Sorangium aterium: one gene and its partner. The main gene of each other region encodes a partner of the protein of the gene in region 2 in a complex. Links are inferred from orthologs where the notes say so. Each region holds a gene or a part of one and is shown on either strand. Other genes may lie near its edges.

Evidence for each region.
Region 1: the proteins of POL72_RS41595 (region 2) and accD are in contact, whole or in part, in a solved structure (PDB 8UXZ), measured with the Escherichia coli proteins. The link is inferred for Sorangium aterium from one-to-one orthologs.

What each region holds. Positions count from the first base shown.
Region 1 is NZ_JAQNDK010000001.1:2,582,130-2,592,816, reverse strand. Bases 1-2,878 are described here. They hold accD (acetyl-CoA carboxylase, carboxyltransferase subunit beta), read right to left. Parts: upstream 1,930-2,878; coding sequence 1,072-1,929; downstream 1-1,071. Other genes in these bases: POL72_RS09435 (CoA transferase subunit A), read right to left, coding at 2,626-2,878; POL72_RS09440 (CoA transferase subunit B), read right to left, coding at 1,940-2,605; POL72_RS09450 (bifunctional folylpolyglutamate synthase/dihydrofolate synthase), read right to left, coding at 1-1,075. Also shown: more of POL72_RS09435, read right to left, coding at 2,879-3,384; POL72_RS09430 (penicillin-insensitive murein endopeptidase), read left to right, coding at 3,736-5,061; POL72_RS09425 (hypothetical protein), read left to right, coding at 5,212-5,838; POL72_RS09420 (hypothetical protein), read right to left, coding at 5,854-7,029; POL72_RS09415 (ATP-binding protein), read left to right, coding at 7,072-9,933; POL72_RS09410 (acyl-CoA thioesterase), read left to right, coding at 9,999-10,487; POL72_RS09405 (M15 family metallopeptidase), read right to left, coding at 10,498-10,687.
Region 2 is NZ_JAQNDK010000005.1:873,085-883,870, reverse strand. What follows is about bases 7,787-10,763. They hold POL72_RS41595 (acetyl-CoA carboxylase carboxyltransferase subunit alpha), read right to left. Parts: upstream 9,764-10,763; coding sequence 8,810-9,763; downstream 7,787-8,809. Other genes in these bases: POL72_RS41590 (adenylate/guanylate cyclase domain-containing protein), read right to left, coding at 9,886-10,763; POL72_RS41600 (hypothetical protein), read right to left, coding at 8,353-8,754; POL72_RS41605 (Gfo/Idh/MocA family protein), read right to left, coding at 7,787-8,356. Outside these bases: POL72_RS41630 (NADH-quinone oxidoreductase subunit N), read right to left, coding at 1-935; POL72_RS41625 (complex I subunit 4 family protein), read right to left, coding at 939-3,134; POL72_RS41620 (NADH-quinone oxidoreductase subunit L), read right to left, coding at 3,211-5,835; yihA (ribosome biogenesis GTP-binding protein YihA/YsxC), read right to left, coding at 6,009-6,776; POL72_RS41610 (gamma-butyrobetaine hydroxylase family protein), read right to left, coding at 6,773-7,111; more of POL72_RS41605, read right to left, coding at 7,343-7,786; more of POL72_RS41590, read right to left, coding at 10,764-10,786. UniProt on the Escherichia coli protein: Component of the acetyl coenzyme A carboxylase (ACC) complex. First, biotin carboxylase catalyzes the carboxylation of biotin on its carrier protein (BCCP) and then the CO(2) group is transferred by the carboxyltransferase to acetyl-CoA to form malonyl-CoA.

The DNA of each region.
Region 1 (10,687 bases), on a different replicon or contig from region 2:
CGAGCATCTGTAGCATTTCGCCCCACCCCTTGTCGGCCATCGCGCCGAACACGAGCGTGGTGAGCGCTGCCCCCGGACCCTCCTCGTCGAGCCACGCCGCGAGCGCCTGCGCGCCGTGCGGGTTGTGCGCACAGTCGAGCAGGACACGGGCGCCGCCCGCGTCGATCCGCTCCAGGCGACCGGGCCAGCGGGCCGCGGCGAGTCCACCCGCGAGCGCCCGCTCGACCTCGGGCCACCGCCCGGCGAGCTGCCACGCGATGCCGCACGCCACGCCCGCGTTCTCGGCCTGGTGCGCGCCGCGGAGGCCGAGCTCCACCTCGATCTCGCGGCGCCCCGGCCCGGCGACGCGCGCCCCGCGACCGCCGCGCCCCACCGCGATCTCGCCCGCGCTCCCGGCGCGCTCCGCCCGCGCGACGCGGAGGCGAGGCCCGGCGCCGATCGCCTGCGCCGCCGCCTCGATCGCGGCGTCGGCCTCCGGATCGAGCGGGCCGAGCACCGCGGGCGCGCCCGGCTTGAGGATGCCCGCCTTCTCCCGGGCGATGTCCGCCAGCGTCGGGCCGAGCACGGCCTGGTGGTCGAGCGCGATCGACGTGATCGCCGTGCAGAGCGGCGCCGAGATCACGTTCGTCGCGTCGAGCCGCCCGCCGAGGCCCACCTCGAGGATCGCGAGGTCGACGTCCGCCTCGCGGAAGGCCACGAACGCGGCCACCGTCAGCGCCTCGAAGAACGTGAGCGGCGAGGGGACACGCTCGAGCGCGGCGGCGAGCGCGCGCGCGAGCGCCGCGTCGCCGATCGTCTCTCCCCCGACGCGGATGCGCTCGGCGAAGCGTGACAGGTGCGGCGACGTGTAGAGGCCGGTCCGCAGCCCGGCCGCGCGCGCGATCGACTCGACCATCGCGCACACGCTGCCCTTGCCGTTCGTGCCGGCGACGTGCACCGCGGGGAGGCCTTCGTGGGGATCGCCGAGCGCGGAGAGCGCCTCGCGGACCCGGCCGAGCCCGAGCTCCATCCCCCGCGGCGCCCGCTGCCCGAGCGCCTCGAGCAGCGCGGGCAGCCGCGGCGCCGCCGAGGTCATCGCCGCGCCCGGCGGTTGGACGTGAGGTGCTGGAGCAGCGTCCCGATGTACGCCTTCATCTCGGGGCGCGGGACGATGGCGTCGACCATCCCGTGGTCGAGCAGGAACTCGGATCGCTGGAAGCCCGCCGGCAGCGTCTGCCGGATCGTGTTCTCGATGACCCGCGGGCCGGCGAAGCCGATGAGCGCCTTGGGCTCGGCGATGTTCGCGTCACCCAGGAAGGCGAAGCTCGCCGCGACGCCGCCCGTCGTCGGGTGGAGCAGCACCGACAGGAACGGCAGCCGCGCCTTTCGGTACCGCTCGAGCGCGGCCACGCTCTTCGCCATCTGCATCAGCGAGAGGATGCCCTCCTGCATCCGCGCGCCGCCCGACGCCTGGAGGAGCACCACGGGGAGCTCCTCGCGCGTCGCGCGCTCGAACAGGCGGGTGATCTTCTCGCCGACGACCGAGCCCATGCTCCCGCCCATGAAGGCGAAGACGAACGCGCCGTAGGCGATGTCGCGGCCGCCCAGCCTGCCGCGGCCGATCTCGATCGCCTCCTTCGCGCGGCCCTTCTTGTGGAGCGCCGCGACGCGGTCCCTGTAGCTCTTGCCGTCGCTGAACCGGAGCGGGTCGTTCGGGACGAGGTGCTCGTCCCACGCGGCGAGCTCGCCGTCGTCGAGCAGCAGCCTCCGCCAGCCGTCGGCGTCGAGCTTGTGGTGGTGGCCGCACTGCGAGCACACCTCGAAGGTGCGCGCGAGCTCGGCGGCGTCGTGCGTGTGCGAGCAGCCGTCGCAGCGACGGAACACGCCCGCTCCCAGCGAGCGCTTCTCGCTCGCGTCGGTCGTCGGCAGGGTCTTTTCAGGCCAGGTCATCGGCGAGCCCTCAGGCGCTCCGCAGGTCCATCTCCTTCACGTCGGAGGGGACCCGGAGCGTTGGTTGTGTCTTCTCCTGCACCTCTCGGGCGCTCACGCCGGGCGCGAGCTCGCGCAGCACGAGCCCCTCGGGCGTCACATCGAGCACGGCGAGATCGGTGATGATCCGGTGGACGACGCCCCGCCCGGTGAGGGGCAGCGAGCACTCGTCCAGGATCTTCGGCGCGCCGTTCTTCGCCGCGTGATCCATGATCACGACGACGCGCTTCGCGCTCACCACGAGATCCATCGCCCCGCCCATCCCCTTCACCATCTTGCCAGGGATCATCCAGTTGGCGAGATCGCCCTTCTCGGAGACCTCCATGGCCCCGAGGATCGCGAGATCGATGTGGCCGCCCCGGATCTGCGCGAAGGACTCGGCGCTCGAGAAGATCGCGGAGCCGGCGAGCATCGTCACGGTCTCCTTGCCGGCGTTGATGAGATCCGGGTCCTCCGCGCCCTCGATCGGGTAGGGGCCGATGCCGAGCAGCCCGTTCTCGCTCTGGAGCACCACCTCGATCCCCGCGGGGATGTAGTTGGCGACGAGCGTCGGCATCCCGATGCCGAGGTTGACGTAGTAGCCGTCCCTGAGCTCCAGCGCGGCGCGCTGCGCGATCTGTTCCCGCGTGAGTCCCATCGTGTCCCCTGTCCCCGCGCCTAGGCGGCCGACGCCTTGCGCACCGTCCGCCGCTCGATCCGCTTCTCGTAGCGCTCGCCCTGGAAGATCCGGTGCACGAAGATCCCGGGCGTGTGGATGTGGTCCGGGTCGAGCGAGCCGACGTCGACGAGCTCCTCCACCTCGGCGATCGTCACCTTCGCGGCCATCGCCATCATCGGGTTGAAGTTCATGGCCGTGTGGCGGTAGACGAGGTTGCCGAACCGGTCGCCCTTCCAGGCCTTCACGAGCGCGTAGTCGCCGCGGATGGCGGGCTCGAGCACGTAGTCGCGGCCGTCGAACTGGCGCACTTCCTTCTTCTCGGAGTACCTCTTCACCGCGCCGCCCGGGCCATAGAGCACGGGCAGCCCGCCCTCGCTGATGGCCGTGCCCGCGCCGGTCGGGGTGTAGAACGCAGGGATCCCGGCGCCTCCGGCGCGGATGCGCTCGGCCAGCGTGCCCTGCGGCGTGAGCTCGACCTCGAGCTCGCCGCTCAGGTACTGGCGCTCGAACTCCTTGTTCTCGCCGACGTACGACGAGATCATCTTCCGGATCTGCCGGTTCTGAAGGAGGATCCCGAGGCCGAAGGCGTCGACTCCGCAGTTGTTGGACACGACCACGAGATCCTTCGTGCCGAGCTCCCGGAGCGCTGCGATGCAGTGCTCCGGGATGCCGCAGAGGCCGAAGCCGCCCGAGAGGATCGTGGCGCCGCCCGGGATGTCCCCCACGGCATCCAGCGCGCTCTTGTAGACCTTGTCCATGGCCGACCGAGAGGTAGCCCAACTGGCCGCGAGGCAAAAGCCTCCGCTGCCGCCGCGGTATGCCGTGGCGCCGGCGCCGCAGCGCGGCACAGGGGCCGGGCGGCGCCGGCCGCGACGCGGCGCCGCGCGGTGATCCGCGCTTCCGGCGAACGACGGAAGCTCGCGTGTGTCCCGGGTGCATGAGGCTCTCGTCGCGTCCGCCAGCGCTCATTCAGCCAGCGCTCGTTCAGCGCTCGTTCAGCGCACATTCGGCGCACGCTCGGTGCACGTTTCAGGAGCGGCCCTCGGAGGGCGCGGCCAGGCGGCGCCGGCTTCTTGGCCCGGCCCACCGAAACCCCGTAACGCACCGGTGTGCCTCGACCGCTCTCCGTGCTGTTCACGATCCTGGCGCTCTCCCTCTCCGGCTCCCGGGCGGCCGCCGCGGCGCCGGATGCGCCGGCGCGCTCGCACGCGCGCCCCACCGCGGAAGCAAAGCCGCGGGACGCCGCCGCCGCCGCCAAGGCGCGCGGGGCGACGAAGCGCGCGCCGCGCGCGCGGCTCGCGAAGGACGACGTCAAGGGCCACCGCCCCCGCGCCGGCGACGCGGGCCCGCGCTCGCCCGAGCCGGCCACGAAGAAGGCCGCGCCCCAGGCGCCCGCCTCGTCGGTCGGCCATCCCAACGAAGGGCGCCTCGAGGGCGGCGTGCGGCTCGACACCTCGCGCAAGGACATCCGCGTCGTGCCCGCCTACGCCGGCGCCGACGTCCGCTGGGGGCTGCCGGCGCTCGTCGGCATGATCGAGCGCGCGGCGCGCGGCGTGGCCAAGCGCTTCCCGGGCGCCGTGCTCGGCGTCGGCGATCTGTCGCGCCAGCGCGGCGGCGACGTCCACCGCCACAACTCCCACGAGAGCGGCCGCGACGTCGACCTCGGCTTCTACGCGCTCGACGCGCGCGGCAAGCAGGTCCACGCGCCGGTCTTCCTGCGGTTCGACGCCCGGCTCGTCTCGACCAACGTGCCCGGGGCGCGCTTCGACCTGCCGCGCAACTGGCTGCTCGTGCAGCACCTGCTCACCGATCCCCGCGCCCGCGTGAGCCACATCTTCATCTCCGATCCGCTCCGGTCCGCGCTGATCGCCCACGCCAAGCGGATCGGCGTCTCCCGCGCGCTGCTCGTCCGCGCGCAGCTCGCGATGATGCAGCCCACGGGCGCCGAGGCGCACGACGACCACATGCACGTCCGCATCTCCTGCCCCGCGGCCATGCGCGGCAGCTGCATCGAGCTCGCGAAGAACGCTCCCTCCCACGCCCGCGCGCGCATGGCGAGGAAGACGGACAGGGCGCTTCGGACGCCGTCACCGCCCGCGCGCGCGGAGGCCGCGCGCCCCCCGAAGGCCGCCGCGGCGCCCGCGCCGGAGCGGCCCCGCGAGGCCGGCGCCGGCCGGCGCGACCCGGAGCAGCCCTCGCGCCGCGACGACAGGCGACCTGAACGGGAAGCGCGCCGCGCCGCCCCGCGCGCCGCTGCCGACGCCGAGGCGCTGCCGCTCGCCGCCTCGCGCGCGGCGGCGCAGCAGCCGATGGGCGGCCTCGATCTGTCGTTCCTGCGTCCTGCTGCGTCCGAGGTGGAGATCGAGGCCGATTCGGACGGCGCGGACGCGAGCGGCGCGCTCGACGACAGCGGGGTGCTCAAGATCACGGACTGAGATCTGCCGGGTGCCGTTCACTACAAAAGCGGCAAAGAGCCCGTAACGCAATGCATTGCAGGAAGTTCCGCAATCTCTGACCTGGGCGTCGTCGCGCCTAGACCCGGAGAGAAGTCCTCGGGCAGACTGGGGCGGATCAAGGGGGTGTTCATGCCGCAAGAGGACTCCCACACCTCGATTCCCACGCTGCCGTCCGCGGCATCGCTCATCGCCAGCGATCACGATCGCCGCGCGCTGCTCGCGGCGCTCACGTTCGTCGGCAGGCCCCCCCGGAGCGCGGGGGCGCTCTCGATCTGGTTCGAGAAGCACCTCGTGGCAGCCGGGAGGATGCAGCCGCCGGCCTACGTGACCGAGGGCTTCTCCAAGCAGGTAGCGCTCGGCCCTCAGGTCCCGGCGGCCCCCGATGCATCCGAGATAGAGCAGCTCGTCGACGCGGCGCGGCTCCGGGTGCTCGCCTCGCTTCGCGCCTTCATGCCGCCCGTCGCAGACGATCGCTTCCTCGCCGCGGCCATCGACGGCGGGCGCGTGCGCCGCGCCGGAGGCCTCGCGCCGTGGGAGCCGTGCCCGTGCGAGGAAGACCTGCTCAGCGACATCGTCCTGAGCCTCTTCGCCGCGGACATCCTCAACTTCCGCGAGTTCCACGACGCCTATCTCTGCGTCTGCAAGACCTGCTTTCGCATCGACTTCGACCCGAGCCAGTCCGGTCGCACCGGCTGCCCCGAGCACGAGCCGACCGTCACGGTCAACGTGATGCGCCGCAGCCGTCCATCGCTCTGACGCGTCGCCCTGGGCTCAGAGGCAGCCGAGGCGGCACTTGGACGCCTGCTCCAGGCAATCCGACAGGCAGCCCTGATAACGCTGGTACTGCGTGCTCTGCGTGGGCTCTCTACCGCACTGCGTCGCCCTGCACGCCTGGTGTCGCCGCTCGCACGCACCCAGGCACCCGGTATTGCCGCCGGCGGGCGGAAGGCCAGCCGCGGCCGCCGCACGGGGCACCGCCCCCGGAGACGCCGGCGGCGCGCCCGGCGCCTGCGCGGCAGGCGGATCGCTCCGCTGCGCCGGGGTGGTCCGGTACCCCGCCGAGGCAGGCGCCGGACCGCAGCGCTCGAAGGCGCGGCGCATCACGTCCTCCGCCGAGCCGGGCTGGATCTCGCACGCCCGCGCGAGGCTCTCGATCCTGCGGTCGATCGCGGCGGCCGCGCGCGACGCGACCCCGTCCGGCCGCGTCGCCGGCGGTGGGGCGCCCCTCTGCGTGGCGCTCGCGGACGCGGTGATCCCGCGCACAGCGTCGTCCCCCGTCGCGCTCGACGCCCTGCCGATGAGGAAGGCCACGATGAGGCTCACCGCCACGAGCCCCAGGGCGGCGAGCGCGAGCCGCGAATCGATGCGGCGCGGCCAGCGCGCCGGCGCCCCGGCGCGCGGGGGGCCGGCCGGGAGATGCGCCGGCCCCGCGACGCCGGGCTGCGGCGCCTTTTCGGGCTGCGGCCCGGTGACGTTCGGCGTCCGCGGGGTAGGCGCGATCGCCGGCGGCGCCAGCGTCGCGACCTCCAGGGGAGGCGATGGGGCCACCATCGGCGAGAGGTTCGGCAGCGGCGCCGGCCGGGGGATGTCCGTGTGCGCCGGTTCGCTCGACGCAGCGGACGGCACCGTCGGCGTGTCGGGCCACTCCACGAGCGGCCTCGCCGCGCGGAGCCTGTCGACGAGCGGCCCGAGCTCGCGCCGCTGCTCGAAGCGCCGGACGAGCTCGTACGCCGCTCCCTGGATCCCCCGCTCCCAGGGGATGTCCGGCACGCCGAGCTCCTCCGCGAAGCGGCGCAGCTCGGCCAGGCTGAAGCAAGCCGTGATACGCCCGCGGATCTCCGCGGCGCTGCGCGCCGTGCTCCCCGACGTCCCCGTGCCCTCGCCGTCCACGCCCGGCAGCTTACCGCACACGCCACCGAAGCCGAACCTGGTATAGGCTCCGGACATCGTGTCCGGCGCTGCGGCACCCGGGGACGTGGAGGCCAGGAGATGAGCCGAGAGGACAGTGCAATTGGCGCGGCGCCGCCCGCCCTCGCGCCGCTGATCGGGCGCGAGGCGGAGCTGTCGGCCCTGGCCCGCGCGCTCGACGCGGTGGAGAGGGAGCGCTCCACGCGGACCGTGACGCTCGTCGGCCCGCCGGGCATCGGCAAGAGCAGGCTCGTGCGCGAGCTCCTCGAGCGGCGGCGCCAGGGCTCCGCCGCGCTGCGCGTCACCTCGGGCAGCGCGGGCGACATGGCGTCCGCGTACGGCGTCTTCACCCGGCTCCTGCGCGCTCGCTTCGGCCTCTCCGACGGCATGGACAAGGACGCGGCCCGCGCCGAGGTCCGCTCGCAGGTCGCGCACGTGATGGGCGACCGCAAGGTCGGCGACGTCATCTACTTCCTCGGCCAGTTCATCGGGCTCGCGTTCGGCGACAGCCCGCTCACCCGCGCGGTGCAGGACGATCCCGCGCAGGCCGACCTCATCCGCCGCGCCGTCCTGAAGGCGTTCCTCGAGGCGGACGCCGTCCACGGCCCCCTGTGCCTCGTCTTCGAGGACCTCCACGCGGCCCACGACGACTCCCTCGCGCTCCTGCGCTACCTCATCGAGTACCTCACGGGCCCGGTCCTGATCGTCTGCGCCGCCCGCCCCGAGCTGCTCACCCGCCAGGACGACTGGGGCAAGGTCGGCGACCGGCGCCACGCGCTCCTGGAGCTCACGCCGCTCGGCGAGGCCGCCGCGGCGGAGCTGGCGAGGGCGCTGCTCGCGCCTTGCGCGCCGCGCGGGAGCGACGACCTCGTCATCATCGACGTCGTCGACGTCGTCGACGTCGTCGACGCGAAGCGCCCCGACTCGCAGCCCCAGCTGGGCGTGCCGTCGGAGCTCGTCGAGGCGGCCTGCTCCTTCGCGAACGGCAACCCGGCGCTGCTCGAGCAGATGGTCCGCATCTGCCACGAACAGGGCGTGATCGAGGAGCTCTCGCCCGACTCCGCGGGCGGGCCGCGCTGGCGCGTGCACCTCGGGAAGCTGTCGACGGCGCGCCTGCCGATGACGGTCGAGGACGCCGTGAACGTCCGCCTCGCCGCGCTCGATCACGACGGCCGGCAGCTGCTCGAGCAGGCCGCGACGATCGGCCCGGTGTTCTGGAGCGGCGCGCTGTTCGTCCTCGGCAGGGCCGGCTGTCAGGCCCCCGAGCTGTGGGGGGAGGAGCAGAGCGACAAGGATCTCGACCGGATCAACGCCGCGCTGCGCTCGCTGTGCGACCGCGGCTACCTGCGCAAGCAGAGCGAGTCGAGCTTCGCGGGCTCGGACGAGTATGTGTTCGTGCACGCCAAGGAGCGCGAGGCGCTCCAGAAGCGGATGAGCGCCGCGGCCCAGCGGCGGTACCACCACGCGATCGCCGAGTGGCTGGAGCAGCAGGTGGCGGTGCGCGCGAGCGAGGAGTTCCTCGCCGAGCTCGCGACGCACCGCGAGCGCATCGGCGACGCGGTGCGGGCGGGGCTCTCGCTGCTCGACGCCGGGGACGTGGCGCGCGGGCGCTACTCGAACGCGAAGGCGGCGGAGTACTACGCGCGCGGGCTCTCGCTGCTCGGCGACGCGCACGTCGCGCGGCGCATCGACGCGCTCCACGACTACGGCGACGTCCTCCAGCTCGCCGGGCGCATCGACGACGCGCTCGCCGCGTTCCGCGAGATGCTGACGCTCGCCTACCGGCTCGACAACCGGCGCAAGGGCGGGGCCGCGCACAACCGCATCGGGCGCCTCTACCGCGAGAGCGGCTCGCTCGACGAGGCCGGCAAGCACCTCACGACCGCGCTCCGCCTCTTCGAGGGCGCGCGGGACGAGCGGGGGATCGCCTCGACGATCGACGACATCGGCAAGCTGCACTGGCTCCGGGGCGAGTACCAGGAGGCGCTGAAATGGCTGCGCGACGCGCTCGCCCGCCGCGAGCGGATGGGGGATCGCCGCTCGATCGCGCTGTCGCTGAACAACCTCGGCCTCGCCCTGCAGGACTCCGGCGAGTTCAAGCAGGCGCTCAACACGTTCGAGCGGTCGCTCGCGATCCGGCGCGAGATCTCGGACCTGCTCGGCGTCATGATGAGCCTGAACAACCTCGGCATGATCGCGCAGGACCAGCGCGATCACCGCCACGCCCTCGAGCTCTTCGAGGAGGCGCTGGAGGTGGCGCGGCAGGTCGGCGATCGCAACCGCACGGCGCTGATCCTGACGAACATCGGCGGGACGCTCTACCGGAGCGGCGATCCCGACGAGGCGGTGCGCGTGCTGCAGCAGGCCGAGGAGCTCTGCGACGGGCTCGGCGACCGGCTCGGCCTGGCCGAGGTGCGGCGCGCCCTCGGGAAGGCCTACATGCTCCGGGGCGATCTGGAGAAGGCGCGCGACTCGATCAGCCGGGCGGTGGACCTGTTCGCGTCGGTCCGGAGCAAGGTGCACCTCGGCATCGCGCTCCGGACGCTCGGCGAGATCACGGCGGCGGGCGGCTGGGGCAGCGCGCACACGAAGAGCGCGCGCGCGTATTTCGCGCGCTCGGTGAGCATCTTCGAGGAGACGGGGAACGAACTCGAGCTCGCGCGCACGTTCCAGGCCTACGCGCGGTTCCTGACGACCGACCGCAGCTTCGTTGCGAACATGGCGGCGCGGCGCGAGGCGGTGGCGATGAACGAGAAGGCCGAGGCGATCTTCGGGCGGCTGAAGGTCACGTCGGTGCGCCTGGAGGACGAGCCCACGCTCCCGACGGGCCCGCCGGGCCAGTCGGCCCCCACGAAGTCGTCGGTCAACGCGAGCCCTGGCCGCTCGCCCACCTCCGAAGAGCCGTCGTTCCCGAGCCCGGGCAGGGCCTCGACCTCCAGCTGAGGCCGGGTGATCCGGGCGGGCCGGCGTGCTCTGGCGCGGGGGGGCGCCCGTGATACGCATGCCGGGTGAAGGCCCTGCACGAGAAGCGCGTCTCCGAGTCGGTCACGACGATGACCGAGTACGTCCTGCCGACGCACGCGAACGCGCTCGGCTCGATCTTCGGCGGGCAGGTGCTCGCGTGGATCGACCTGTGCGCCGCCATCTGCGCGCAGCGGCACACCGGCAGCGCGGTCGTCACCGCGGGCATCGACGACCTCTCGTTCGATCATGGGATCAAGGTCGGTCAGGTCGTCCGCCTGGCCGCGCGGGTGACGGCGACGTTCCGCACGTCGCTCGAGATCCTGGTGTCGGTCGAGGGAGAGGAGGCGATGACGGGCGCCATCTGGCCCATGGTCACGGCCTTCGTGACGTTCGTGGCGGTCGACGCGTCGCTCAGGCCGACCGCGGTGCCGCCGATCGTCCTCGAGACGGACGACGATCGCCGCCTCGCCGAGGCCGCGGCGGAGCGGCGCGCGCGGCGGCTCTCGCGGCGCGGGGGCGGCCGCGGCGCGTGATGGCCGCGCGCTACTTCTTCTTGATCCGGTCGGGATCCCCGAGGAACTCGAAGTGCATCGTGTCCTCGAGGTCGTCGTGTCCCAGCCAGTCGAAGCCGTAGCGCTCGAACGCCTTGATCCAGCAGCGGGACAGCGCCGTGCGCTCGTAGGCAGTGCGCTTCTTCTCCTGGCACAGCGGGCTCGTGGGCCACGGGTCGACG
Region 2 (10,786 bases):
GACAGGTTGCCGACGGTCATGGTCGCCATCGCGAGGCACCCGAAGAGCACCGGCCACGGCGTCGCGACGCCGGGCGACGCGCTCCCGGCGCCGAGCGCGTCCGAGAAGAAGCGGATCAGCACCGCGAAGCCCGCCGCCTTCGGCCCCACCGAGAGGAACGCGGTCACCGGGGTCGGCGCGCCCTCGTACACGTCGGGCGTCCACATGTGGAACGGGGCGGCGCTGATCTTGTAACCGAACCCCGCGAGCATGAAGGCCGTGCCGACGAACACGACCTCCGGCACCTTGCCCTGCTGCGCCGTGAGCGCGGCGATCCGCGCCCCGCACTCGTCGAGCCTCATCGACGCGGTGATGCCGAAGATCCAGCTCATCCCGTAGAGCATGATCCCCGACGCGACGCCGCCGAAGATGACGTACTTGAGCGCCGCCTCGCTCGATTTCGCGTCGTTGATCTTGAAGCCCGCCAGCACGAAGCTGATGACGCTGACGAGCTCGAGCGACAGGTAGATGAGCAGCAGGTGGCGGCTCGCCGCCATCAGGTTCATGCCCAGCGAGAGCACGAGGATCAGCGTGAAGAGCTCGCCCGAGTCGCGGCGGAGCTCGGGCTCGATCCCAGGGGCCCGCGGGGGCACCAAGAAGAGGATGATCGCCCCGGTGACGAGCGCGAAGATCACGCGGAAGAGGTTCGAGAAGCGATCGAACGCGAGCAGGCCGTGGAAGAGCGCGCGAGGGCCGGCGTCCGTCGCCAGGAAGTACGCGCCCAGCCCGCCTGACCAGGCGAGCGCCGCGAGGCTGAGGATCACGAGGCCGGCGAGCTTGAGGCGCGCCGGGGACGCGAGGTCCCACACGACGAGCAGCAGGGCCGCCGCGATGAGGCCGAGCTCCGGCGCGAAGTAGGCGAGGCTCGCCACGTTGTCGAGGGCGCGGGGTTCCACGGCTTACCTGGCGCTGGCGAGGGAGCCCTGGCCCGGCGAGGCGCCCTCGTCCGGGGCGCCCGCGCGGGCGTGCGCGGCGCCACCCACGCTGTCCACGCTTGGCGCGCCGGCGATCTGGGACTGCCCCGGCCTGTCGACGAGGCGGTGCACCTCGAGGGCCCCGCGGTCGATGAGGCTGAGCAGCGGGCGCGGCCAGAAGCCGAGGACGAGGACCAGCGCCGCGAGCGGCGCGATCGACGCGAGCTCTCGCCCGCTGATCTCCGGGAACTTCCCGCCGAACGGCTCGAGGTACTTGCTCTGCCGCCACGACGCGCGGAACGTGCCGAGGAACATCCGCTGGAGGGCCCAGAGGTGGTAGGCCGCGGTGACGATGACGCCGACGGCCGCGAGGATCGTGAGCGCGCGGTAGCGCGGGAAGGCGCCGATGAACGTCATCGCCTCCCCCCAGAAGCCGGACAGGCCGGGCAGGCCGAGCGACGCCATGAACGCGAAGCCGACGAGCGCCGTGTAGAGCGGCATCTCCGAGGCGAGGCCGCCGAACCTGTCGATGTCGCGCGTGTGCACGCGGTCGTAGACCACGCCGACCAGGGTGAAGAGCATCCCGGTGATCAGGCCGTGGTTGAACATCTGGACGAGGCAGGCCTGGATGCCCTGCGGCGTCATCGCGCCGAGCGCCAGCAGCGTGAAGCCCATGTGGCTGACGGAGGAGTAGGCCACGAGCTTCTTCAGGTCGCTCTGCGCCATGGCGCAGAAGGCGCCGTAGAGGATGTTGACCACCCCGAACACCGCCATGGCCGGCGCGGCCCACTGCGTCGCCTCGGGCAGCAGGGTGAAGTTGATGCGGAGGATGCCGTAGGTGCCCATCTTGAGGAGCACCCCCGCGAGGATCACGCTGATCGCCGTGGGCGCCTCCACGTGGGCGTCCGGCAGCCAGGTGTGGAACGGGAACATCGGGATCTTGATCGCGAACCCGACGAACAGCCAGATCCAGACCACCTTCACCGCGGCGGCGCCGAGGATCGTGAGCCCCTGCGCCGCCCAGGCGACCCGCGAGAGCTCCGGGATCGAGAAGATGCGCTCGGTGGCCTGGCCGTCGACCAGGTAGGTGTGGCCGGCGTTCAGGTAGAACCAGATGAACGCGAGCAGCATGAAGACGCTGCCGGCCAGCGTGTAGAGGAAGAACTTGATCGCCGCGTACTCGCGCCGCGGTCCGCCCCAGATGCCGATGAGGAAGTACATCGGCAGGAGCATCACCTCCCAGAAGACGAAGAAGAGGAACAGGTCGAGCGCGATGAAGACGCCGAACATCCCCGTGACGAGGAGGTTGTACATCGCGAAGTAGCCCTTGAGCTGGTCGTGGACGCTGTAGCTCGCGAGGGCGCCCACGAACGAGATCAGCGCCGTGAGCAGGACCATCGAGATCGACACGCCGTCGACGCCGACGAAGTACTCGACGTTCAGCGAGCGGATCCACACGCCGTGCTCGATGAACTGGTAGCCGTCGTTCCCGTCGATCCTGGTGAAGCCCCGGTCGAACTGCGCGTAGAGCCACGCCGCGAGGACGAGGTTCACGCCCATCAGCACGACGGTCATCAGCCGGAGCTTCCTGTCGTCCCGGTAACGAAAGAGGTGCGCGAGGAAGACAGCGACCACGCCGAGCAGCGGCAGGAACGTCAGGATCGAGAGGATGTGGTCGCCGACGAAGCCGAGGCTGCTCCCGCGCTCCGCGTGGATGCCCATCGCGACGGTCCGCGCTACCTCCAGCACGCCGGCCGCGCCGGCCGCCACCGCGTCCGACTCGACGACGACGTGCCCGTAGAGCTCGCGCGCGCGCACGCCCGCGGTCTTCCACCGGACCACGACCTTCCGGCTCGCGCCCGGGGCGAGGGTCGCCGAGGCGCCGCCGCCATCGAGCTCCGCGCTGACGCCCGGCGGGACGCGCGGATCCTCGGGGGACGTCCGCACGATCACCCGCGTCACCTTCAAGGGGCCGTCGCCCTGGTTCTCGATCGTGAACGAGCCGACGTGGTCCGGCCCGCTCGCGGCGAGCTCGACCGGCGCGCCGGGCGGCTCAGCGCGCAGCGCGATCTGGCCGCGCGGCCCGGGCGCCCTCGGCGCATCGAGCGCCTGCGCCAGCGCCGGCGGCGCCGCCCCGAGCACGACGGAGAGCGCGACCAGGAGGGGGATCAGGAGCTTCATCGAGGTGGACCTGGCCGATCTCGCGAGGGCGAATCCACGGCGCATGCTGACGAGGGAGAGGTTCGACATCGGCCGTTCACCGCAGGAAGTAATGAACGATGCTGAACAAGGCGACGCCGCCCAGGAGGAAGTAGACGTAGCTCTGGATGCGCCCGGTCTGCAGGGTGCGGAGCTTCGCCCCGGCGCTCAGCGTGCCCTCGGCGACGAGGTTCACGACCCCGTCGACGAGGTACCGATCGATGGCGCCCGTGACCCAGGCGGCGGCCCGGGCCAGGACCGCGACCCCGTTGACGATGCCGTCGACGATCCAGCGATCCATCTCGGCGAAGAAGAGGCGCAGCGAGAGGGCGGCGCGCACCACGGTCGCGTCGTAGATCTCGTCGACGTAGTACTTGTTCGAGAGGAGCTGGAAGCCCGGGAGCCGCCGCTCCTCTTCGACCCAGCGCGGAGAGCGACGCGCGCCGTAGCGGGCGCGCGCGAGCGAGAAGGCGACGATCGCGCCGCCGACGGAGAGCGCCATGAGCGCGAGCTCGAGCCCCAGCCCGTGGCGCCGGAACGAGACCTCCGCGTGAGCGAACACCGGATGGAGCCACGCCTCCAGCAGGGGCTCGCCGTGGCCGCCGACGAAGTGGCTGGAGAAGCCGAACACGACGCCCGCGAACGCCGACAGGACCGCCAGCACCGCGAGCACCCAGGTGATCGCCGGCGGCGACTCGTGGACCCGGGTCTCGATCTCCTTTCGGGCGTGGGGCCCCTCGAACGTCAGGAAGTAGCTCCGCCACATGTAGAACGAGGTGCCGAGCGCCGCCGCGAGGCCCATCGCATAGAGGAGCAGCCCCGGGATCGGGCCGGTGTTCTCGGCGCCGAACGCCTTCCAGAGGATCTCGTCCTTCGACCAGAAGCCTGCGAAGAACGGGATGGGCGCGGCGGTGATGGCGAGGCACGCCGCCTGGTACGTCCGCGCCGTGAGCGGCATGACGCGGCGGAGGCCGCCCATGTTGCGCATGTCCTGGGCCGCGGCCTCGTCGTGCTCCACCGCGTGCATCCCGTGGATCACCGAGCCCGACCCGAGGAACAGGCACGCCTTGAAGAAGGCGTGTGTCATCAGGTGGAACACGGCGGCCCAGTACGCCCCGACGCCGACCCCGATGAACATGAAGCCGAGCTGGCTCACCGTGCTGTAGGCGAGCACCTTCTTGATGTCGTACTGGAAGAAGCCAATCGTCGCCGCGAGGAGCGCCGTCGAGGCCCCGATCAGCGCGATGACGCCGCCTGCGACGGGGCTCAGCGAGAACAGGAAGCTGAGGCGCGCGACCATGTAAACGCCGGCCGTGACCATGGTGGCGGCGTGGATCAGCGCGGAGACAGGGGTCGGGCCAGCCATCGCGTCGGGCAGCCACACGTGGAGCGGGATCTGGGCGCTCTTGCCGGCGGCGCCGACGAAGAGGAAGAGACAGGCCAGCGTGATCAGCGCGACGCCGCCCCACACCGTCTTCGACTCGAGGGCATCCTTGAGGAACGCCTTGCCGCTCGCGTCCTTGATCACGAGCTGATCGTGGATCTCGCGGAACGTGACCGTCGAGCCCACGGTCGCCACCACGATCTCCTTGCCCGGCTCGACGCGCATCCGCTCGATCGCGGCGATCTCGACGCCGTCGCCCCCGATCACGGCGCCGTCGCCCGGCACGATCACCACGGAGTGCGCCCCGGCGTCGATCTCCTTGCGGATGAAGGGGGACACGCCGAACGGCCGCGGGTTCGAGGCGAGCTGAGCGGCGTCGGCGATACCGAGGTACACGCGCGCGCCGGGATGACCGGTGAAGGTGAGATATCCCTTCGCCCCGGCGAGCGGCTGCGCCCTGCGCTCGCCCGCCTTGCCCCCGGCGCCGTCATGCGCCCCGGCGGAGGCGCCGTGGTCGCCGCGCGCCTCCTCGGCCACCGCGATGAAGCGCGCGCGGTAATCGGAGAGGAACCGGCCGTCGTCGAGCCACCTGGCGCCGAGACCCCAGAAGAGGAGCGCGAGGCCGCACACGAAGCCCCAGTCGCCGATCCGGTTCACGACGAAGGCCTTCATCCCGGCAGAGGCCTTCTTGTAGTCGCTGTACCAGAACCCGATGAGCAGATAGCTGCAGAGGCCGACGCCCTCCCAGCCGAAGAACATCACGATGAAGTTGTCCCCGAGGACGAGGAGCAACATCGAGAAGACGAAGAGGTTCAGGTAGGTAAAGAATCGCCAGTACGCCGGCTCGGCCTCCATGTACGAGGCGGCGTAAACATGGATGAGCGCGCCGACGCCGGTGATGATCAGCGTCATGAGGCAGCTCAGCGGATCCATCACGAACGCGAAGTTCGCGTCGAGCGATCCGATGCGGATCATCTGCCAGGCGAAGCTGTAGAGCGCGCGTTCCCCCGGAGCGAGCCCGACGAGCTGCACGAAGCTCGCGAGCCCTAGAGCGAAGGCGCCCAGCATGGCGCCCACCGCGACGAGCGTGACGCCGAAGCTCCCGATGTGGAGCCGCTTCGACACACCGCGACCGAACGCGCTCCGCTGCAACGCGCGGCCGAACAGCGCGTTGATCACCGCGCCGAGCATCGGCAGGAGCGGAATCCACCAGAGTGGCGTCAGCGCCGTGTGAACGTGCGTGACCTGGCCGAGTAGTCGGGCATCGTTGGGGCAGCCGGTGAGAACATGGGCCGGCACGCGCGTCTTGCTCTGCAACCACCCCGCGACGTGTCAGTCGGCTCTGGTGACTCCCCCGCGGAACCGGAGGAGCCGCACGTTAATGGAGGGCGACAGGGCGGGTCAATACTTCCATCCGCCCTGTTCCACGGCGAGACGCGCCGCCTCTGCGTGCATCTCGCACCTCTGCGAGGTCACCCGTCGGTCGTCCTCGAGGCGTCGTCCTCGCGTCCCGCGTCGCCGCTCGGTGACGGCGCCGCGCCGCCGAGCCGCGTCACGCGACGGATCGCGAGCCACAGATCCCGCCTGCCCTCGCCGGTGATCGACGAGAAGCCGATCGCGCGGCGGAGGGCGCCGCCCGCCGTGCGCGGGGCCGCCGCGGACAGCTGGTCCAGCGCGCGCCGGACCGACGAGCGCGGCACCTTGTCGACCTTCGTCGCGACGAGCAGCAGCTCCACCGGCCGCCGGGCGACGTCGCGGGACGCCTCGATGAAGCGGATGAGCTCGAGATCGTCCTCCTCGAGGCCCCGCCGCGCATCGACAAGGAGCAGCACCGCGGCGAGCGTGACGCGCCCGCGCAGGTACCCCTCGATGAGCGACGCCCACGCCGCTTGCTCCGACTTCGAGCGCCGGGTGAAGCCGTACCCCGGCAGATCCACGAGCTGGAACACCGCGCCGTCGCGGGCCCGCGCCTCATAGAGGTTGATCTGCCGCGTCGAGCCGGGGTTCGAGCTCGTCCGGACGAGCCCTTTGCGCTCGACGAGCGTGTTGATGAGGCTCGACTTGCCGACGTTCGAGCGCCCGCCGAACGCCACCTCCGCGCTGACGGGCGGAGGGAGCGACGCGAGCGAGCCCGCGCCGGCGACGAAGGACGAGTCGACGATCTGGAACGGATCGAGCTGCCGCTCGGCGCGGGCCGTCGGAGCAGATTGAGGCTTGGGGGCGCGGCGGGAGGTGGTCACTTCGAGCGAGGCGGCTGGAACTGCGGCTTGCACTCGTCGCACTGGCAGAGCGAGCGCAGGTACCGGAAGGTGTAGATGCCCGAGTCGTGCCGATCGCCCCACGTGAACTGGAGCGCGTAGTTGCCGACCTGCTCGATCTCGCGGACGTTCAGGTCACCGCCGGGCACGAAGTTGATCGTGCCGCCGTGCCCCTGGCAGTTCGCGCACGGGCAGTACCCGCGCAGGATCTCGTGCGGAAGGACGCTGCGGTGGCCGTCAGCCCAGTGGATCTCCATCACCCGCGCTCCGTGCGGCGCCTTGACCTGAGTGGGAGTGAGCTTCGGATCCTGCGGCATCGTGCCCTTCCAGCCGACGGCAGTACCACGCCGATCCGGCGCTGCAAAGCGCCCCGGCGCGTCGAGCGGGCGCAGCTCCGCTTTTCTCGGATCCGGCGGTGTCTCCGAGGCTTCCAGGGCTCCCGCCGGGCTCGACCGCGCCGGTGCTCTCCGCGCCCTCCCGGGCCTCGGGCTGGCCGAAGCGGGAGCGGACGCGGCTACGGAGTTACGCAGTTACGCACGTTGCGCACGTCACCCTGCAGCGACCACCCGCGCATCGACGGGGGCGAGCGTCGCCTCGACGCGCTCGAGGATCGTCACGACGGCGGCGCCCTCGTCGAGCGGCGTCAGCGGCGGCGCGCGGTCCTCGACGCAGCGGAGGAAGTGCTCGATCTCCACGGAGAGCGGCTCGCGCCACGGGACCTCGAGCTCCCGCCCTGCCGGCGCGAGCTCGAGGTGCGAGGCGCGCTCGCCGGCCGGCGCGCCCGCCGCGGCGCCGCGCGCGTCCAGGAACAGGATGCGGTCGGGCGCGCGCACGTCGTCGAAGACCGCGACGCCCGCGCTGCCGACGAGCCGCAGCCGCCGCTCCTTGGTCGGGCTCGACGAGCAGAGCTCGATCCGCGCCGCGAGGCCGCTCTCGAGGCGCGCCTCGAGCGTGACGAGCTCGCCGCACGGCGAGAGGTGGGCCCGCGCCTCGGCGAGCGGGCTCGAGTCGAGCGCCGAGAGCAACGAGAGGTCGTGCGGCCCGAGCGTCCAGAGCGCCGACCGGGCCCCGCCGACGCCGCCGGCGGCGCTCATCGACAGGCGCGCCGCGCTGAAGCTCACGAGATCGCCGAGGCGCCGCTCGCGCGCGAGCGCGACGAGGCGCACCACGGAGGGGTGGTAGCGGAGCAGGTGGCCGACCATGCCGATCCGGCCGAGCGCCGCGGCGCGGGAAGCGCAGCGATCGGCCTGCGCGGCGGAGAGGGCCAGCGGCTTCTCCACGAAGACGTCCGCCCCGGCCTCGAGGGCCCGCAGCGCGAGCTCGGCGTGGCTCGCCGCGGGGGTCGCGATGACCACCGCGTCCACGCGCGCGGCCAGCGCCTCGTCGATCGTGCGCACGAGCCGCGCCCGCGGGGCGAGCGCGCGCGCCCGCGAGAGGCGGCCGCGGTCGACGTCCGCCACGGCGATCACGCGCGCCCGCGCGTTCTCCGACAGCGCGCGGAGGAGCTTCTCCCCCCAACGCCCGCAGCCCACCAGCGCGACGCGGACGCTCGCGGCGCTCACGGCGCCCCCGGCGCGGCGGCGGACTCGGCAGGCCGGAGCGCGAGCTCGCCGAGGATCGCCTCGCCCTCGGCGTTGCCCGGGTGGATCGAGGGCCCGTTGATGTCGACGAGGAAGTCGTACGGCGCGCGCGCCTCGCCCTCGATCGTCGCGCGCACGCGGACGTGCTGGAAGCAGGCCGACTCGGTCATGGTGCTCCAGTCGGGCGCCTTTCCCGGGTGCCGCGCGCCGATCGCCTCCGGCACGCTCCGGCCGCCCTCGGGGCGGTACTGCTGCACGATGCCGAGCGCCGCCCTGCGGTCCGAGGCGTTGAACCTCGCCTGCGTCCAGAGGACCGCGCCGCCGGCGGCGGCGCTGGTGCCCACGAGCAGCAGCATCCGCACCGCCTTGCCGTAGTCCATCCGCGAGCCGTATAGCCCCGGCGCTCGAGGAGAGCCAGCCGGGGCGGCGCGCCGCCTAACCCACGAACGACCCGAGCCCGCGGAACCTGCGGTACCGGTCGTCGACGAGCTCCTCCGGCCCGAGCCCGTCCATCGACGTGAGCGTCGCCCAGAGCGCCTTGTCGAGCCGCGCCGCGGCGTCGTCGTGGTCCTGGTGCGCGCCGCCGGTCGGCTCGTCGACGATCGTGTCGACGACGCCGAGCTGCAGCAGATCCGGCGCGGTGATCTTGAGCCGGGCCGCGGCCTCGTCGGCGCGGGAGCCGTCCTTCCAGAGGATGGCCGCGCAGCCCTCCGGCGAGATGACCGAGTAGCAGCTGAACTCGAGCACCAGCACCCGGTTGGCGACGCCGAGCGCCAGCGCGCCGCCCGAGCCCCCCTCGCCGATGACGGTCGCCACGATCGGCACCCCGACCCGCGCCATCGCGGCGAGCGCGGCGCCGATCGCCTCGCTCTGGCCGCGCTCCTCGGCGCCGATGCCCGGGTAGGCGCCCATCGTGTCGATGAACGTCAGGATCGGCAGCCCGAACCTGTCGGCCATCTCGTAGAGCCGGATGGCCTTCCGGTATCCCTCCGGGTGCGGCATCCCGAAGTTGCGCTTCACGTTCTCCTTCGCGCCGCGCCCCTTCTGGTGGCCCACCACCACCACGCTCCGCCCGTGGTACGTCGCGAGCCCGCCGACGATGGAGCAGTCGTCGGCGAAGCGCCGATCGCCCTTCAGCTCGACCCAGTCGGTGAAGAGCCGCTTGATGTAGTCGAGCGTGTACGGCCGGTTCGCGTGCCGCGAGAGCAGCACCTTCTGCATCGGCGTGAGGCCCGCGAAGATCTCGCGCGCCAGCCGGCCCGTGTTGTCCTCGAGCTGGGCGAGCTCCGGCTCGAACCGCGGGTCCGCCGCGGCGAGCGCGCGCAGCTCCCGCACCTTCTCGATGAGCTCTGCGACAGGTTTCTCAAAGGGTAGGATCGAAGCAGCCACGGCGCGGACCCTAACGCTGCAGCGGGCGGACGGCTACGGCGCTGTGCTGCCGCGCCGCATCGTCCACGGGATGACGCGCGCGCACGCCCCGGCCGATCGGCCGAGGCGCCGCGTCACCTCGGTCATTCGGGGAGCGCGTTGGTCGGCTCGGCGTGGATGAAGGCGTTCGCCGGGACCTGCGACATCGGCCGGCTCCGGATGACGTTGTAGATCGTGACCGGCTTGTCCTTGCCCTTCACCTTGGCGGGCTGGAGCTCCTCGGTCTCGAACCTTCCGCCGAGCTGCGCGTACGTGCTCTCGCTGATGACGATCTGTCCGGCCAGCGCGATGGAGCAGAGCCGCGCCGACGTGTTCGCCACGTCCCCGATCACCGTGTAGCTGAGCGCCTTCGAGCTCCCGATGTACCCGGCGACGAGCGGGCCGGTGTGGATCCCGATGCCCACAGCGAGCGGCAGCTCGCCCTTCTCGAGCCGCTCGCGGTTGAACTCGCCGAGCACCTCGCCCATCTTCAGGGCGCACTCCACGCTGCGGACCGCGTCGTCCCGGTGGGCGACCGGCGCGCCCCAGAGCGCCATGATCCCGTCGCCCATGAACTTGTCGAGCGTGCCTTCGAACTGGAAGATGGTGTCGACCATCCGCTCGAAGTACTCGTTCAGCATCTCGACGAGCTCCTCGGGCCGCTTGCTCTCGGCCATGCGCGTGAAGCCGCGGATGTCGCTGTTGAAGACGGTGCACTCCTCGACGTGCTGGCCGCCCTGCTTCACGGCGAGCTGGCCGCTCAGGACGCGCTCGGCGATGTTCGGCGAGAGCAGCCGGCGCAGCTGCTCGCGCGTGACGATCTCGTTCTCGATCTTCTTCCCGAGGATGTTGATCTCGATGAACATCGCCGCCTGATAGGCGATGGCCGTGACCAGCTCGAGGTCCTTGGGCTGGAACTGCGCGAGCGTCTCCGAGTCGAGCCAGAGCACGCCGAGCACCTCGCTGTTGTGCTGCAGCGGGGCGACGATCGCCGAGCTGATCCGG